Regions from separate parts of the Mesorhizobium sp. WSM4904 genome, predicted to be linked through region 3. Evidence: predicted binding sites of a transcription regulator. Region 3 holds the regulator's gene; each other region holds the start of a gene.

Region 1 (4,270 bases), 3.1 Mb from region 3:
CGGCGGCACGTATTCTCACCTGTTCGCCGCAGAACTTTTCGATCGCCTGCTCGATCGCCTGCTGCACCGAAAGCTGGTCCGCCTGATGCTGCCAACCGGCGAATTGGCTGCCGTCATATTCGATATCGAGCCGAAAACGCGGCATGTTCTGAGGCTTGCGCCCGCCTAAGCGGCGAGCGCGGTGAAGGCCGAAGCGTAGACCAGCTTGCCGGCCTCGGGCGCTTCGCCCCAGGCCAGCGCCTGCAGCGCCTCGCCCTGGTATTGGCTCTCGAACTTCTCGGCGCGGGCATGGCTGTAGCCGAAGCGGCCGTAATAGGCCGGGTCACCCAGCACCACGGCAAGCCGCTCGCCGGCTTCCTTGAGGCGGACATGCGCCTCGCGGATCAGCGCGCCGCCGATGCCGGTGCCGTGGAAGGACGGCTCGACCGCCAGCGGCGCCAGCGCCACGGCCGCGAAGCGCTTGCCGCCCGTCTGCACCAAGAGCCTGGAAAACAGGATGTGGCCGACGACCTGGCCATCCTCTTCCGCCACCAGCTCGACGACGGCATCGCCGCCGGTCACCAGCGCGTCGACCAGGCCGGCCTCGGTCCGCTGACCGAACGCATGCTCTTCGACAAGGCGGATCGCCTCGCGATCCCGCGGCGTCGCCGCGCGTATCGACATCATGCTCATTTGAGTTTCGTTCCTTTTTCGATCTTGGCTCCGCGCAAGAACTCCTGCGCGGCGGCGGGCCTTCCGCCCGCCCGTTGAACTTCGACCAGCCGGACCGCGCCTGACCCGCAGGCGACCGTCAGCCGGTCATCGAGAATACCTCCCGACTCGCCGACGCCATCGGAAAGCGTCGAGCGAAGCAGTTTCAGCCGCTCCACGCGGCCACCAATTTCGACCTCGCACCAAGCGCCCGGAAAGGGCGAGAGGCCGCGAATGTGATTGTGGACTTCGCCGGCAGGCCGCGTCCAGTCTACGCGTGTCTCCGATTTATCGATCTTTCGGGCGTAGGTCACTCCTTCCGTCGGCTGCGGGGTAAATGTCAGACAATTTATCCCCAGCTGCGTCAGTGCTTCCACCATCAGCGAAGCGCCTTGAGCCATCAGGCGGTCATGCAATTCGCCGGCGGTCATATCGGGTCCGATGGCGCATTTTTCAACCAACGCCACCGGGCCGGTGTCCAGACCCTCTTCCATGCGCATCACCATCATGCCGGTTTCGGCATCGCCGGCCATGATGGCGCGCTGGATGGGCGCGGCACCGCGCCAGCGCGGCAAAAGCGAGGCATGGCCGTTGAGGCAGCCGAGCCTGGTTGCCTCCAGCACGGGTTTCGGCAGAAGCAGGCCGTAGGCGACGACCACGGCGACGTCGGCCCGCAACTCGGCAAAGGCTCGCTGCTCGGCCTCGCCCTTGAGCGATGTCGGCGTCCGCACCTGGAGGCCAAGCCGCTCCGCCTCGCGCTGCACAGGCGACGGCGTAAGCTCCAGTCCGCGCCGGCCGGCCGCGCGCGGCGGCTGCGTATAGACGGCCGCGATGTCATGGCCGGCCTCGGCAATGGCGCTGAGCGTCGGCACGGAAAAATCCGGCGTGCCCATGAAGATGACGCGAAGGGGCATGACCCCTAGCCCACCATCTTGCCCGGCGCCTTGTCCTTGGCGAGCTTCTTGAATTTCCTGACCACCATGTCGCGCTTCAGCTTCGAGATGTGGTCGATGAACAGCACGCCGTTGAGATGGTCGATCTCGTGCTGCAGGCAGGTCGCCATCAGTCCTTCGGCCTGCATCTCCTGCAGCTTGCCGTCGCGATCGAGATACTTCACCCGAACCGCTGCGGGACGCTCGACCTCGGCATAGTAGTCGGGGATCGACAGACAGCCTTCCTCATAGACCGAGCGCTCGTCGGAGCTTTCGAGGATTTCCGGATTGATGAAGACATGCGGCGCGGGCGGCTCGCCCTCCTTGGCGAGGTCGATGACCAGCAAGCGCCGCGGCTCGCCGACCTGGATTGCCGCCAGCCCGATGCCCGGCGCGTCGTACATGGTTTCCAGCATATCGTCGGCGAGCTTGCGCAAATCGCCGTCGACGCGCTCGACCGGTTTGGAAACCTGGCGCAGGATCGGATCGGGAAGGATGATGAGCGGCTTGATCGACATGGCGTCTCACCTAAGACGTCGTTGGAAAAGCGTCAACGGGGGCGGCTGCGACCTGTTCACGTTTTGATCTGTTTCGGCGAGCCGAATCGGCTATGCTGTCCGCATGAACGACATGTCCTTGATCCTTTCTCAACCGGTCGCGCGACTCGGCGCCACCACGATCACGCTCGGCGGGGTGCTCGGCTTCGGCGCGCTGCTGCTGCTGGCATTGGTCCTGGCGCTCGTCATCGCCTTGTGGCGCGCGGGCAAGGCGCGCGCGATTGCCGCAGCCGAAGCGGCCGATCATGCCCGTGACACCGAGGCGCGGATGGCGGACATCCTGCAGGCGCAGGCCGAGATGCAGGGGCGCATGGGCGCGATCGCCGAAGTGTTCGGCGCCAGGCAGGCCGAGCTGACCCAATCGCTCGGCCAGCGGCTCGACGCCATGACCGGCCGCCTCGGCCAGACCATGGCCGAGCAGACGAAGTCGACGCATGAGAGCCTGGCCAAGCTGCAGGAGCGGCTGGCAGTGATCGACACGGCGCAGGGCAACATACAGTCTCTCGCCGGCCAGGTCGTGCAGCTGCAGGCGATCCTTTCCAACAAGCAGACGCGCGGCGCCTTCGGCCAGTCGCGCATGGAAGCGATCATCGCCGACGGTCTGCCGCACGGCGCCTACGAGTTCCAGGCGAGCCTCTCCAACGGCAGCCGGCCGGACTGCCTGGTGCGGATGCCAAATGGCGCGCCGATGCTTGCCATCGACGCGAAGTTCCCGCTGGAAGCGTGGAACGCCATCCGCGCCGCGGAGGGCGCCGAGCTGCAGAAGGTGGCGGCGCAGGCGTTCAGGCGGGACATCGAGGTGCATGTCCGCGATATCGCCGAAAAATACCTGATCCAGGGCGAGACGCAGGACACCGCCTTTATGTTCGTGCCGTCGGAATCGGTGTTCGCCGAGATCCATGAGAATTTCGAGGCAGTGGTGCAGAAGGCGCACCGCGCCCGCGTCGTTATCGTCTCGCCGTCGTTGCTGATGCTGTCGATCCAGGTCATCCAGGCGATCCTCAAGGACGCGCGCATGCGCGAGCAGGCGCATCTGATCCAGGGCGAGGTCATCCGCCTGATGGAGGACGTAGGGCGCGTCGACGAGCGCGTGCGCCGGCTGCAGACGCATTTCGGCCAGGCGGCCAAGGATATCGACGACATCCTCGTCTCGACGTCGAAAGTCACCAAGCGCGGCCAGAAGATCGAGGCGCTGGAATTCGGCGAGACGGAAGCCGAGCCGCCGCGTCCGGCGAAGGCCGAGGCAGGCGCGCGCGTGGCGGACTCGAAGACAGGCCAGCTCAGGTTGCGCGTCGTCGAAGACGGGGAGTAGATGGGTTGTTACGCCGTTGGCGATTAGCCGAGCCGCTCTTTCCCATCGTCATCCTAGGGCGGAGCAAGGAGCGAAGCGACGCGGCGCAGACCCTGGGATCATGCCGTGACGCTAAAGCTTTGCAACGGTTATAGAATTCCGCACCGTTGCACCTACGGCAACGGTCGCGGCATGGATCCTCGGGTCAAGCCTGAGGATGACGAAGTTCAGGAGGCTTTGCCAATCGCAGAGGCCTGAGACAGCCCACTAAAGCCCCCCTACTGCTCCTCGACGACCCTGGTGCCCTCGAATTCCGGCAGCCAGTGCAGCGCCGAGCGATGCCAGTATTGCGTCCTCGGCACCAACTGGTCGCGCTGGCGCGCCGTACCCGTCCTGATGCCATAAACCTTCGGCCCGTCGCCGACGGAGGTGGCGTAAAGATGCGAGCCGCACTCGCCGCAAAAGCCCTGCGCCCGCTTGGCGCCGCTCGACCCGGTCTTGATGTAGACCTTGGGCTCGCCCTTGGTGATGCGGTAGTCCTCCTCAGGCACGCGCACGGTAACGCGGAAGGCGGTGCCGGTGAGCTGCTGGCAATCCGTGCAGTGGCAGATCGAGGTCTTTTCGGGATCGACCTCCGCCTCGTAGGTGATGGCGCCGCAATGGCACCCGCCGTCGATCTTCATCAGCTTTCCTCCTTAAGGGTTCACCCAATCTAGTGCTCGTCGGAGGCCTCGGCGATAGTCTTGCGTCGCATCTCCCATGTGCCAGTCGCCTGCGGCTTGACGAACAGCCTGGCGATC
Region 2 (4,270 bases), 840 kb from region 3:
CTGGGTGGAAGGCAATCAGCCGTTCCAGTGCATCGAGGTGCTCAGCGCAGAACAATACGCCAAGCCGGCATAAGCGCGGCACGTTGAATTCGGGCGGCATTCGAGGCGAAGGCCGGCACAGCTTGCTTGGCGCTGGCAGGCGGCATGGCCGCGGTGGCGGCACTTTTTCTGGCGGACGGACCATGGCCGAGCTTGCCCGGCTTCGTCCTTTTGGATGCATATCGATATCTTAGCAGGAGCGTATATTTCTCATCAGCCGGCGCCGTGTTTTTCTTCCGAGCCCCCGCCGGTCAGGCCCGGCGCATGCTGGCCTACCCCGCCAGAGCGCCGGGCCGCTCCCGCGTCGTGGTCTCCGTCGCCTCTCATCCGGAGTTTACGGCATGGTTCGTGAATTGCAGGCGTTGACGCCGCGGCCGGCGGCATGGCATTGCCGCAGAGTATCATATCAATCGATGCAGATTTGCCACACCCGACGACCGTTTAGCGACTGCTAACGTTAATTGATGCGGCCTGTCGGGCTGCTGGGGTGATATATGGTTATCACCCACGTCGGCGGGGGCTTTGGGTGAGGCCCGACCTGCAGGTGCCTTTGCGCGATCCTTCCGCGGCATGGCCTGCAAGTCGGGTCTTTTTTGTTCGGCAAGGGCCGTGCCGACGTCATATTCAAGAAACTCGCCGGGCGAGACCCAAGCTCCTCAAGCCAGCGAGCTCATCCTGGAACGCGACAGAAAGGCGGTCGGCCAGAAACAGGGGAAAACGTGCGGCCAGGGTTTGGATGCAGGGTCGCTAATATTACGATGTACCTAGCCGACTCGCACCAGTCGGTTAGGCCCGGCGGTCGGTGACCCTACCCACCCCAACGGACTGTCGGGCCGCTAGAGCTTCACCGTTTCACGGAAACGGCGAAGCGCTCTATCTCTTTGTTTTGACGCAATTCCGGACGGAAAGCCGCTCACACCTTTCCTGGAATTGCTTTGACTCTTTGTTTTGACGCAATTCCGGGCGGAAAGCCGCTCACACCTTTCCCGGAATTGCTTTAAAGGGGCGCGCCTCAAGCGCCGCGCACCGCCGAGATTTGCCAGCAAAAGCCCACCAGCCGCTGCCAATTTTGCAGCATGGGGCCATGCTCGCGCGTAAAGAGTATATGCGCAGGCGGATCATCCAAAAACCGTAGCGGAAGTTCCTACCTCTTTCCGCCAAGCACCCTAATCCAAAAGGCCGTGAACAAACTCATATTAGAAGCGGCTTCTATTTCGAACATGGGGAGAACAGAAAGGAACCGTCGCAGGGGCGCCGCGGGGCGACTTCGGGCCAGAGATCGCCGCCAGCAAACGCTCCGGTTGTGCGATACTGTGCAAGGTTGCAGATTTCAGCGTGGCAGGTTGACACAAGGCGCCTTTTGTTCTCTTTATGTTCGCCAAATCTCCCTTACGATAGACGCTGCTAATGCTGCAACGCCGCACAAATGGGGACGGAGCGCGATGCCCGCCACGAACGTCGCTTCAGCCGCCACCATCCTGCATGCCGACCTCGACGCCTTCTACGCCTCGGTCGAGCAGCTGCTCGATCCGTCGCTGCGCGGCAAGCCGATCGCGGTCGGCGGCGGCGTGGTGCTGGCCGCCTCCTATGAGGCGAAGGTTTTTGGCGTGCGCGGCGGCATGCCCGGCCGCAAGGCGCGCGAGCTTTGCCCGCAGCTGATCTTCGTCGGCGGCCGCTTCAGCGAATACCAGCGCCTCGGCGACGCCGCGATCAAGGTGCTCGACGATTTCACGCCGCTGGTCGAGCGCATCTCGATCGACGAGGCCTTTGCCGATGTGGCCGGCTGCACGCACCTGTTCGGGCCGCCGGAGGAGATTGCCAGAAGAATCCGCAGCCGCGTGAAGGCCGAGCTCGGCCTGCCGATCTCGATCGGCGTGGCGCGAACGAAGCATCTCGCCAAGATCGCGTCGCAGGTGGCGAAGCCCGATGGGCTGGTGGTGGTCGAGCCCGGCACCGAGCTCGCCTTCCTGCACGATCTGCCGGTGTCGCTGATGTGGGGCGTCGGCCCGGCGACCAAGGCCAGGCTCGCCGAGATCGGCGTCGAGACCATCGGCCAACTGGCGCGCACCCATAGCGGCGCGCTGGAGCGGCTGATCGGCCATGCCGCCGGCCAGAAGCTTGCGGCGCTCGCCTGGAACCGCGACCCGCGCCGGTTGGAGACGCATCGCCGCGCGCATTCCGCCGGCGCGCAGTCGGCGCTTGGCCGCAAGCCCGCGCTGCCGCGTGTCTTCGTGCCGACGCTCTTGCATCTCGCCGACCGCGTCGCCAGCCGCCTGCGCGCCAAGGACCGGCCGGGCCGCACGGTAACGGTGCGCGTGCGCTTCGCCGACCTGCGCGCGGTCACCCGCTCGGTGACGCTGGAACAGCCGATCCAGGCCACCACGATGCTCGCCGAAATCGCCGAGGAACTGGTGCGCGGCGTGCTCGCCGCCAACCGACACGAGAAGGAGATCTCGCTGCTCGCGATCTCGGTCTCGCATCTGGAAGAAAGTGCCGCGCTGCAGCTCGAACTGCCGCTCGGCCTGGCGGACGAGAAGCTGAAGCCCGGAAGCCGGCAGGGGCTCGCCCGCTTCGGCGCCGACCGCGCCGTCGACAAGATCCGCCAGCGCTTCGGCAAGGAGGCTGTCGGCTACGGCGCCGCGGCGCTGGAAGCAGCACGCTCGGTGCCGGATGAATTCAGGGAACTGGCGGAGAAGGAGCTGTGAGGAGAGCTGCTCCCGCGTCTGGCGTTGCAATGTTGGAGATTGGCGAAGGCTGACGTGACGTCCAATCTTCCCCCTTGTGGGGGAGATGCCCGGCAGGGCAGAGGGCTTAGGAGCGCCGCCCATCGTCTTCGTCATCCTAGGGCGGAGCAAGGAGCGAAGCGACGCGCGCAGACCCTAGGATCCATGCCGTGACGTTGGCCATAGAATGCAACTGTGCAGAATGGTCGCTTTGCAGCAGTGCCAGCTAACATCGATCCATGACCGGTTACGTCTACATGACCGCAAGCCAGAAGGGCGGCACGATCTATATCGGTGTCACCAATGATCTCGGACGTCGCATGCCCGAGCATAAGACCGGTCAGGGCTCGCGCTTCACCAGCCGCTACGGCGTGCAACGTCTGGTCTGGTATGAGGAACACTTCGACATCGCTGACGCCATCCAGCGCGAGAAGTCGCTGAAGCGCTGGCCACGCCAATGGAAGGTGGAACTGATCGAGAAGAACAATCCGGAATGGTTTGAACTCTTTCGCGGAGCCGGATGGTGAGGGTTCTGCACCGTTGTGGCGCCCGCAGGTCACGGCATGGATCCTAGGGTCTGCGCGCGTCGCTTCGCTCCTTGCTCCGCCCTAGGATGACGAAGGAAGGGTTGGCACGCCTCTGTCCTGCCGGACATCTCCCCACTTGGGGAAGATCAGCAGCTTAGGCGCTTTCGCCAATCTCCAATGCTTCCAGAATTACGCCTTCGCCGACGGCGCCCATCCCCTCAAGGGGCAGATTACGCTCCGCCGCCAGCGCTCAGTCAGTCTCCGCAATCTGCCAGTCCAATATCATGCCGGCGCTCATCGTCTCCCCATCATCCAGCGCCGTCAGCCCTGCGCCGTGATGCGCGTCGACCGGGTGCGAGACCGGTTCGAAGCAGAAGAAGCCGGCGTCGGGCGACGGCGAATAGAGGATGTAGACGGTAAGCTCCGGCGAGGCGCTCAGCGCAATCTTGATTCCATCCTCGAGCTGCGTGATCGAGGCGCGGCGGTCCCAGCCGTCGAAGGCGTTGTTCACCTACTCCAGCGGCAGCGGAATGGGGCGCTCGAAATTCCAGTCCGGACGCTCGCGCACCGGCACGACGCCGACAGGCAAATGGCGCTCGTCCTCAAGCCAGACGCGCCTGGCCCTTGCCTGCAGCAGCGTCGTGTCGCCACGCGGGAACCAGGGATGGAAGCCGAGACCGTAAGGCAAGCGCATGCCGGCGCGGTTCTCCACCGTGAGCTTGGCCTCGAGTGACCCATCGCGCAGCGCATAGGCGACCGATGCGGCATAACGATAAGGCCCGATCGCGCCGTCTTCGAGCACCAGCTCCGCCTCGGTGTCGGTGCGGCGGGCAAGCCGCCACGGTTTCTGGAAACCGTCGCCGTGGATCGGAAATGCTTCGCCTGGCACGTTCGGCGGGACGGCATGGAAGCGGCCGTCGAAGGTGAAACCGCCACCGGAAATGCGGTTCGACCACGGCACCAGGAGCTGGCAGCCGGACG
Region 3 (4,270 bases):
TCCTTGCCGTCGCCAGCGCGGTCATGATGCCGTTCGGCTTCGACGGACCTTTCCTCTATTTGATGGGCAAGGGCCTGACGGCGATGATCGCGATTTCGGCCTGGATTTCGGAGCGGTCGCCGGTCGATGCCGTGGGGCTGATCTCGATCCAGTCGGTGCTGCTCGCGACAATCGCGCTGGTGATAGCAACCATGGCCACCACCTGGCTCAGGCTGGCGGCAGTGCCCTTCGCGCTGGCCGCACTACTGGCGGTCCCGCAAGTGCGCACGCCGGACCTGCTGATCTCCGAGGACGCGCATCTGGTGGCGATGCCGATCGGCGGTGGCGAGCTCGCCGTCAATCGCGCCCGCTCCAACGAGTTCACCACCGACAATTGGAAACGTGCGCTGAGGGCCGAAACGATCGTGCCGCCGGAAACATTCGCGAAAGGCGCATTCGACATCGCCGACCCGGTCGACCTGCCGGCGGGATCCCCCTTTTACTGCACTGGCGATCTCTGCATTGGCCGGCATCCGTCCGGTGCAATCGTCGCCTTGGCGGAAAACCGCGATAGCGCCAGGCCGGCCTGCGGCTTCGCCGACCTCATCGTCATCAACGACGCCACGGCCTACAACCCTTGCCGCGATCCACGCATCCTCGTCGTCACCAAGCGGCAGCTTGCGCGCGACGGCAGCGCCGCCGTCTACTTCGACCCACAGTCGGCAACGGCGCGAGCCGCCATTCAATACGCCGTCGAAAAGCCCTATCGCCCCTGGCACGAACAGCGGCGCTACTCGCGCGAGGCGAGGGGGCTAGCGCCATACGAGCGGCCTGAGAAGCCACAGACCAAGCCGCCGCCACTCAGTAGCGACGAATGAGCCCGACCAGCTTGCCCTGCACCTTGACCCTGTCCGGTCCGAAGATGCGGGTCTCATAGGCCGGGTTGGCGGCCTCGAGCGCAATCGAGGCGCCCTTGCGGCGGAAGCGTTTCAGCGTCGCTTCCTCGTCGTCCACCAGCGCCACCACGATCTCGCCCGGGCTCGCTGTGTTAGCATTGCGGATGATCACCGTGTCGCCGTCGAAGATGCCGGCTTCGATCATCGAATCGCCCTTGACCTCAAGCGCGTAGTGCTCGCCGCCTGCGATCATGTCCGGCGGAACTGTGATCGAATGCGTCTGGTGCTGGATGGCGTCGATCGGCACACCGGCGGCAATGCGACCCATCACCGGGATGGACACGGCCGAAACGGCGTCGTCGTCATTGCTGGGCGTCGGTGTGCGGGAGGGCGCCGCTGGCTTGATCTGCCGGCCGAGATTGCCTTGACCGCCTTGGATGACGCTCGGCGAGAATTTTCTCGCCGCATTCAGGCCGGGCGCGATCGAATCGGGCAGGCGCAGCACCTCAAGAGCGCGTGCGCGGTTCGGCAGCCGGCGAATAAAGCCGCGCTCCTCCAGTGCCGTGATCAAACGGTGGATGCCCGACTTCGAAGCGAGGTCGAGCGCTTCCTTCATCTCGTCGAAAGACGGCGGAATGCCGCTTTCCTTGAGCCGTTCATGGATGAACATCAGCAGTTCATGTTGTTTGCGCGTCAGCATGGCGGCCCCCATGGGTTTTGGAACCAGAATCAGAAAAACAAACCCAGAACAAACACTATCTGTTCCAGTTGTGTTCCGCAACCGTTTAAAGTTTAGTGAATCTGTTGACGTTTTGTTCAGCGTAACATCAGAACGCTGCATTCGTCGCCGGCTTCCGCAGCCGGGGCGAAGGGCTCGCGCACGATCAGGCCGTTGGCGTCGGCGAGCATCCTCAGCATGGAGGAATCCTGGATGCTGAACGGTGTCGCGATCAACTGTCCGGCATCCTCACGTACGACTGCCCGCACATAGTCCTGCCTGAGATCGTTGGCGTGCATCGCGGAAGCCAACCGCGCGGTCCGGATATCCTGGCGGTAGCTGCGGCCGCCAAGACGCGCCAGGAGCGGCTTCAGGAACAATTGCGAGCAGACAAGACTCGCCACCGGATTGCCGGGCAGGCCGATGCAGCGGATTTTGCCAAGCCGGCCAAACATCAGCGGCTTGCCGGGGCGCATGGCGATCTTCCAGAAATCGAGCTGCATGCCTTCGCCGGTCAGCACGTCGTGGATCAAATCATGATCACCGACCGAGGCGCCGCCGAGGGTGACGATGACATCGGCGCCGACCGCGACCGCTTTCTTGACCAGCGCCGAAATCGCATCCTGCCGGTCGGCGGCGATACCGAGGTCGAGAGCGCGGGCACCGACCGATTGCGCCGTCGCCGCTACGCCATAGGCGTTGGACGAGATGATCTGGTCGGGGCCGAGCGTGCTTCCGGGCGGCAGCAACTCGTCGCCCGTGGCGATGATGGCCACAATCGGCCGACGCACCACGTTGAGGCTCGGATGATTGGCGGAGGCCGCCAGCGATAGCGCTGCCGGATCGAGCAGGCGGCCTTTTTCTAGAACTACATCACCCTGGCCGAAGTCGAGCCCACGGCGACGGACGTTGCGAGCTTCCGCCGTCGGCTCGGTCACTTCGATGCGGCCGCCGCCGAGGTCGCGAACATTTTCCTGGATGACGACGGTGTCGGCGCCTTCAGGTAGCGGTGCGCCGGTGAAGATGCGCACCGCCTTACCCTTGCCGACGGAGCCGATAAAACCGCGCCCGGCGGGCGCCACGCCGATCACGGAAAGCCGCGCCGGCACGGAGGTCACGTCGACAGCGCGGGCGGCATAGCCGTCCATGGCCGAAGCGTTGAAGGGCGGCTGGGTGCGCAGCGCCACCACCGGTTCGGCGAGCACCCGGCCGGCCGCATCGGCCAGCGGCACGTTTTCGCCCGGCATTGCGGTTGCGCCATCCAACAAGCGCTCGAGCGCTTCGGCGACCGGAACCAGCGCCATCGTCAGGAACTCGCCCCGGATTTGACGGACTTGTAGTCGCCCGACTTGCCGCCGGTCTTCTCGACCAGCCTGATGCCGGAGATAACCATGGCGCGGTCCGCCGCCTTGGCCATGTCGTAGATGGTGAGGCAGGCGATCGACGCCGCAGTCAGCGCCTCCATCTCCACGCCGGTCTTGCCGGTGACGCGGGCAAGCGCAGTGACCTTCAGGCCGGGGAGGGCGCGGTCGGGCTCGATATCGACGGCGACCTTGGTCAGGAGCAGCGGATGGCAGAGCGGGACGAGCTCATGCGTCTTCTTGGCCGCCATGATGCCGGCGATGCGCGCCGTGCCCAGCACGTCGCCCTTCTTGGCGTCGCCGGCCAGGATCATCTCCAGCGTTTCCGCTCGCATCGAGACGAAGCCCTCGGCGATCGCCGTGCGTGTCGTCTCGGCCTTGTCGCCGACATCGACCATGTTGGCTTCGCCCTTGGCGCCGAGATGGGTGAGGGCAGGCATCCTCAAAGGGCCTCGGCCGGCGCCTTGCCCGTCAGCAGAAGCTCGGTCGCGGCAGCCACATCGGCCTGCCGCATCAGGCTCTCGCCGACGAGGAAGGTACCGATCCCGCTCTTCTCCAGCCGGCGGCAATCCTGATGAGTGAAGATGCCGCTTTCGCTGACGAGCAGCCGACCGGCCGGCACCATCGCTGCAAGCCGCTCGGAAATGTCGAGGCTGGTCTCGAAGGTCCTCAGATCGCGGTTGTTGATGCCGATCAGCCGCGACGAGAGGCGAAGCGCGCGCTCCATCTCCTTTTCGTCATGCACCTCGACCAGCGCGTCCATGCCGAGCTCGAAAGCCGTCGCTTCGAGCTCGCTGGCTAAAGCGTCGTCGACGCTTGCCATGATGATGAGGATGGCATCCGCGCCCCAGGCGCGGGCTTCATAAACCTGGTATGGATCGAAGAGAAAATCCTTGCGCAAAGCGGGCAGGCCGACGGCGGCGCGCGCGGCGGTCAGGAAGCTAGGCGCACCCTGGAAGGACGGGGCGTCGGTCAGCACCGAAAGGCAGGCCGCTCCACCTCGCTGATAGGCCCTGGCGAGCGCCGGCGGGTCGAAGTCGGCGCGGATCAGCCCCTTGGAGGGGCTCGCCTTCTTGATTTCGGCGATCAGCGCAAAGCCGCCGGCCTTGCGTTTGGCCTCGAGCGCGGCGAGGAAGCCGCGCGGCGGCTCCATGTCCTTCGCTTTGGCCTTGATATCGGCAAGCGGCACGTTGAGCTTCGCCGCGGCGATCTCTTCGCGCTTGTAGGTTTCGATCTTGCGCAGGATATCGGACAAGGTTCTAACCGTTCGAAATCTCGACGAGCTTGTCGAGCACCGTGAGGGCCCGGCCGCTGTC
Region 4 (4,270 bases), 1.6 Mb from region 3:
GCCGCAGCCGCACATCATGCGGTCGCGCATCACCTTGGCGACGATCGAGGCGGCGGCGATCGATTGTGAGCGCTGGTCGCCCTTGATCAAAGCGCGGCCCTCGCAGGCGAGTCCTGGCGGCACGTCGCGGCCGTCGGCCAAAGCCAGCCTGGGCCGCAGCGACAGGCCGGCGGCGGCACGGCGCATCGCTTCCAGGCTGGCTTTCAAAATATTGCTGTTGTCGATGCCTTCGGCGCTGATCGAGGCCATCGAGACGCTGAGCGCTGAGCCCAGGATTTTCAGGAACAGCGCCTCGCGCTGCAGGTGGGTGAGGCGCTTGGAATCATCGAGGCCTTCGGGAATGTTGGCGGGGTCGAGCACGACGGCTGCTGCCACAACCGGACCGGCTAGTGGCCCGCGGCCGGCCTCGTCCATGCCCGCGACTGGCCAAAGTCCCTCGGCCATCGCCTTCGTCTCGATGGAGAAGTCGGGCTTCTCGACCATTTCAAACAGAAGCGGAGAATCGGAACGCGCGCGAGCCATGGTGCGGCGAGGTTCGCATCCGCTCCGATTCTCCGCAAGTCCCTCCGGGTCGGATGGGGCTTCGGACCGGGAGGGCACCGTCTCACGGCCGGGGGACTGGGCCGGACGGGATTCTTGAGCAATTCCGGGAAAGTGCGCAGTGGTTCTTCATCCTGGAATTGCGTAAAAACAAATACTTAGCGGATCGCAGGCCTTTCATGGCCGGCGCCGTCATCACAGCAGCATCAGCTGCTCGCCGGCGCCGGAGCCTGCGACGAATTGATCGGTCCGAAGCTGCCGCCGCTCGGCATTGAGACCGAGCCGCTTGGCGGCGATCTCGAAGCGCCGGCCGATCTGCCACGCATACGGACCGGCGCCCTTCATGCGCTTGCCCCATTCCGAATCGTAATCCTTGCCGTCGCGCATCGAGCGGATCAGCGACATCACGTGCCGGTAGCGGTCCGGATAATGGCGCAAGAGCCAGTCCTTGAAGATCGGCGCCACTTCGAGCGGCAGGCGCAGAACGACATAGCCCGCTTCCCTGGCGCCGGCGGCGCGCGCCGAATCGAGGATGCGCTCCAGTTCCGGATCGTTGAGGCCCGGAATGATCGGCGCCACCATCACCGAAGCGGGGACGCCGGCATCCGAAAGCTGCCTTATCGCCTCCAGCCGCTTCGTCGGCGTCGACGCACGCGGCTCCATGGTCCGCGCCAGCATGCGGTCGAGCGTGGTAACCGACAGCGCCACCTTGGCGAGGCCGCGTTCGGCCATGCGCGACAGGATATCGATGTCGCGCGTCACCAGCGCCGACTTGGTGACGATGCCGACCGGATGGCCGCGCGCCTCCAGCACCTCCAGGATCTCGCGCATGATCCGGTACTGCTTCTCGATCGGCTGGTAGGGATCGGTGTTGGTGCCGATGGCAATGGTGCGCGGCTGGTAGCCGGGCTTCGACAATTCCCTGTCCAGCATGCGTGCTGCATCCGGCTTGGCGAACAGCTTCGATTCGAAATCGAGTCCCGGCGACAGGCCCATGAAGGCATGCGTCGGCCTGGCGAAGCAGTAGACGCAGCCATGCTCGCAGCCGCGGTAGGGATTGATCGAACGGTCGAAGGAAATGTCCGGCGATTCGTTGTGGGTGATGATGGTGCGCGGCTTCTCGACCTGCACCTCCGTCTTGAACGGTGGCAGCTCTTCCAGCGAGTTCCAGCCGTCGTCGAACACATGCCGGCTGACCGGCTCAAACCGGCCGGACGGATTGATGCCGGCGGAGCGCCCGCGGTTGCGGTCGGGGCGGATGCGCATGCCGCTCTGCTCGATCATGGCATTGGCCATCTCGGCCCTGCCTGCTCCGAAGGCGGCAATGTCGGCGCGGACGATCTGTTCCATTTTCGCCCTCTCCCAAGGACTGTCGGCAGGATGTCGAATCGCTCTAGTCATGAAACTATTCCTATTTTGCCGATGAGAACAAAGCAAGAACTTTTTCCGCTGGGACGCGCAACTGGCGCAGCGCCCGGCTTTCGGCTATTCGGCTAAGAATGCTCAGCGTTCTCATCGAGACCAAGAACGACGAAGAGGGTCTTGCCCGCACGCTCGCCTCGCTGATCGGCGGCGCGGTCGAGGGCGTCGTGCGCGATGTGGTCGTCTGCGACACCGGCTCGACCGACCAGACGCATCGCGTAGCAGAGCATGCCGGCTGCCATTATGTGGCCGGCGGCGTTGCCGCCGGTATCGGCCATGCCAAGGGGGATTGGCTGCTGCTGCTCGAGCCCGGCGCGCGACTGGCAGAAGGCTGGATCGAGGAGGTCGCGGCCCACACGGCAAGGCAGAGCATGCCCGCGCGCTTCTCACGTGCCCGCGGCAATCGCACACCGTTCCTGGCTCGTGTGTTTTCGGGCAGTCGTGCGCTGGCCGAAGGTCTCGTCATCAGCAAGCGCCAGGCCGCGGCTCTGGCGAAAAGCGCGCGCAGCGCCGAAGCCCTGGCGCGTGGCCTGGCTACCAGAAGGCTCAGCGCCGAAATCTGGGTCGCGCCGCCGAAGTGATGCAGGCGCCCGCACGAGGAAAGCCGGGCAGCAAATTTCAGTCGTTGCTTTATTGTGCATTGCACAAAATTAAGGGCGAGGTTAGCATCCCGGCATGCGGGACAATCGGGATTGGGTAATGCCGAAGCGATAGGCGGGCGTCGCTTCGTCGAACGTCAATGCATATGAGGACCCCGATGAATCTTGCTCCCCCAGACAATTCCGGTGCGGCCAGCCTGGAGGCCATCGCCCGCGACGGCAGCCTGCTCAGGCGCATCGCCGTGCGCATCCCGACCTATTTGAAGGATCTTCGCGAAAACCCGGCCTGGCTGCCGATGTTCGTGCTGGCGCGCACCATGCCGGGGCGTCGCATGCATTGGCTTGGCGCCAGGGCGGCCCGTCCGCTCGACGATGCGGGTGCAACGATGTTCACCGGCATCGAACGCGACGCGGTCGTCGAGGCGCTGCGCACCGATGGGCTGTTTTCGGGCTTCATGCTGCCGCCGGCGATCCATGAGGAGATCGCCGCTTTCGCGCAACGCACGCCCTGTTTCGGCAATTTCGACCGCCGTCTCGAATTCATGCCGGGCGACCATGCCGAGGCCGAGAAGCGTTTCGGTCGCTCGCTGCTCAGCGGCCATTTTTTCGAGCGCATCCTCGACTGCCCGGCCGCGCTTGCCATTCAACGGGATCCGCTGCTGCTCGACGTTGCCCGGCATTATCTCGGCGGCCAGGCGAAACTGATCACCACGCGCGTCTGGTGGAGCTTCCCGACCGGCAAGGCTTCCGACGCCGACAAGAACCTCGCCTCGCTCGGCAAATACCATTTCGACCTCGACGACTGGCGCATGCTGAAGTTCTTCTTCTATCTGGCGCCGGTCGACGCCGGTACCGGGCCGCATGTCTATGTCCGCGGCAGCCACAAGCGCCGCGCGCTCAAGCACCAACTGACGCTCCTGGTAGGCCATCCGGCGGAAGAGGTGCTGGATGTCTACGGCCAGCAAAGCCCGGTCACGCTGACGGGCGAGGCGGGCCTCGGCTTCGTCGAGGATCCGTTCGGCTTCCACATGGGCACGGTGCCGGCGATCACGCCGCGCCTGATGATGGAAATCGGCTTCGGTGTCTCGCGGCCTTCGCGCCGCCGCTTCCACGGCGAGCCGGTAATTCGCTGAGCAATTCCAGGAAAAGTGCCTAGAGCGGTTCACCGTTTCACGGAAACGCCGAACCGCTCTAACTCTTTGTTTTTACGCAATTCCAGGCGGAAAACCGCTCACTTTTCCTGGAATTGCTCTAGCGGTTTCCGTCCGGAATTGCGTCAAAACAAACGGGATCAGATCCCACGCACTTCAACCGGCATCCAGGCGGTGCGACGCCTGGCCAGTCGCTGCTCGCGGCTTTCGGCGTCGTAGCGGACCGGGATCGGCTCGCGGGAGAACTGCTCTCGATCATCCAGCGCATTGATGATGACGATGGCCCTGGCGTCAGCGCCATCGCCGGCGATCGCCACGACATAGACGCCGCATTCGCGGCACAGCAGATAGTCGGCGGTGCGCAGTCCGAAGCGATAGATCTGCAGCCGCGCGCCGTCTTCGACCGAGACGACCAGCGTTCCGTTCGGATCGGCAGCCGCCCGCGATCCATGCCGGATGCAGAACGAGCACTGGCAGGCGCGGATTTCCATCCCGCCGGGATAGAGAGCGCTGGAGAAGCTCAGGCGGATGTTGCCGCAATGACATCCGCCGCTGTGA

The links. Region 3 encodes LexA, which represses DNA repair genes until DNA is damaged. Its sites were predicted from a motif close to TGTTCNNNNTGTGTTCNG; they were not measured.
Region 1: the regulator LexA is predicted to act here: its motif matches at 2,194-2,211, upstream of QAZ47_RS03400 (DNA recombination protein RmuC).
Region 2: the regulator LexA is predicted to act here: its motif matches at 1,401-1,418, upstream of dinB (DNA polymerase IV).
Region 4: the regulator LexA is predicted to act here: its motif matches at 1,965-1,982, upstream of QAZ47_RS28805 (PA0069 family radical SAM protein).

The regions. Positions count from the first base shown of each region.
Region 1 is NZ_CP121354.1:724,652-728,921, forward strand. Features, by position in the region: gene truA (tRNA pseudouridine(38-40) synthase TruA) at 1-145, opposite strand, end outside; gene QAZ47_RS03385 (N-acetyltransferase) at 166-672, opposite strand; gene fmt (methionyl-tRNA formyltransferase) at 669-1,604, opposite strand; gene def (peptide deformylase) at 1,610-2,140, opposite strand; gene QAZ47_RS03400 (DNA recombination protein RmuC) at 2,244-3,491, shown strand; gene QAZ47_RS03405 (GFA family protein) at 3,749-4,153, opposite strand; gene QAZ47_RS03410 (cation diffusion facilitator family transporter) at 4,183-4,270, opposite strand, start outside.
Region 2 is NZ_CP121354.1:5,121,841-5,126,110, forward strand. Features, by position in the region: gene QAZ47_RS24720 (cupin domain-containing protein) at 1-73, shown strand, start outside; gene dinB (DNA polymerase IV) at 1,482-2,744, shown strand; gene QAZ47_RS24730 (GIY-YIG nuclease family protein) at 3,002-3,289, shown strand; gene QAZ47_RS24735 (hypothetical protein) at 3,540-3,800, opposite strand; gene QAZ47_RS24740 (hypothetical protein) at 3,801-4,270, opposite strand, start outside.
Region 3 is NZ_CP121354.1:4,281,117-4,285,386, forward strand. Features, by position in the region: gene QAZ47_RS20515 (ComEC/Rec2 family competence protein) at 1-857, shown strand, start outside; gene lexA (transcriptional repressor LexA) at 841-1,575, opposite strand; gene glp (gephyrin-like molybdotransferase Glp) at 1,692-2,897, opposite strand; gene moaC (cyclic pyranopterin monophosphate synthase MoaC) at 2,900-3,394, opposite strand; gene trpC (indole-3-glycerol phosphate synthase TrpC) at 3,397-4,209, opposite strand; gene trpD (anthranilate phosphoribosyltransferase) at 4,214-4,270, opposite strand, start outside.
Region 4 is NZ_CP121354.1:5,921,869-5,926,138, reverse strand. Features, by position in the region: gene QAZ47_RS28810 (ribonuclease HII) at 1-522, opposite strand, end outside; gene QAZ47_RS28805 (PA0069 family radical SAM protein) at 736-1,890, opposite strand; gene QAZ47_RS28800 (glycosyltransferase) at 2,040-2,543, shown strand; gene QAZ47_RS28795 (hypothetical protein) at 2,720-3,694, shown strand; gene QAZ47_RS28790 (hypothetical protein) at 3,853-4,270, opposite strand, start outside.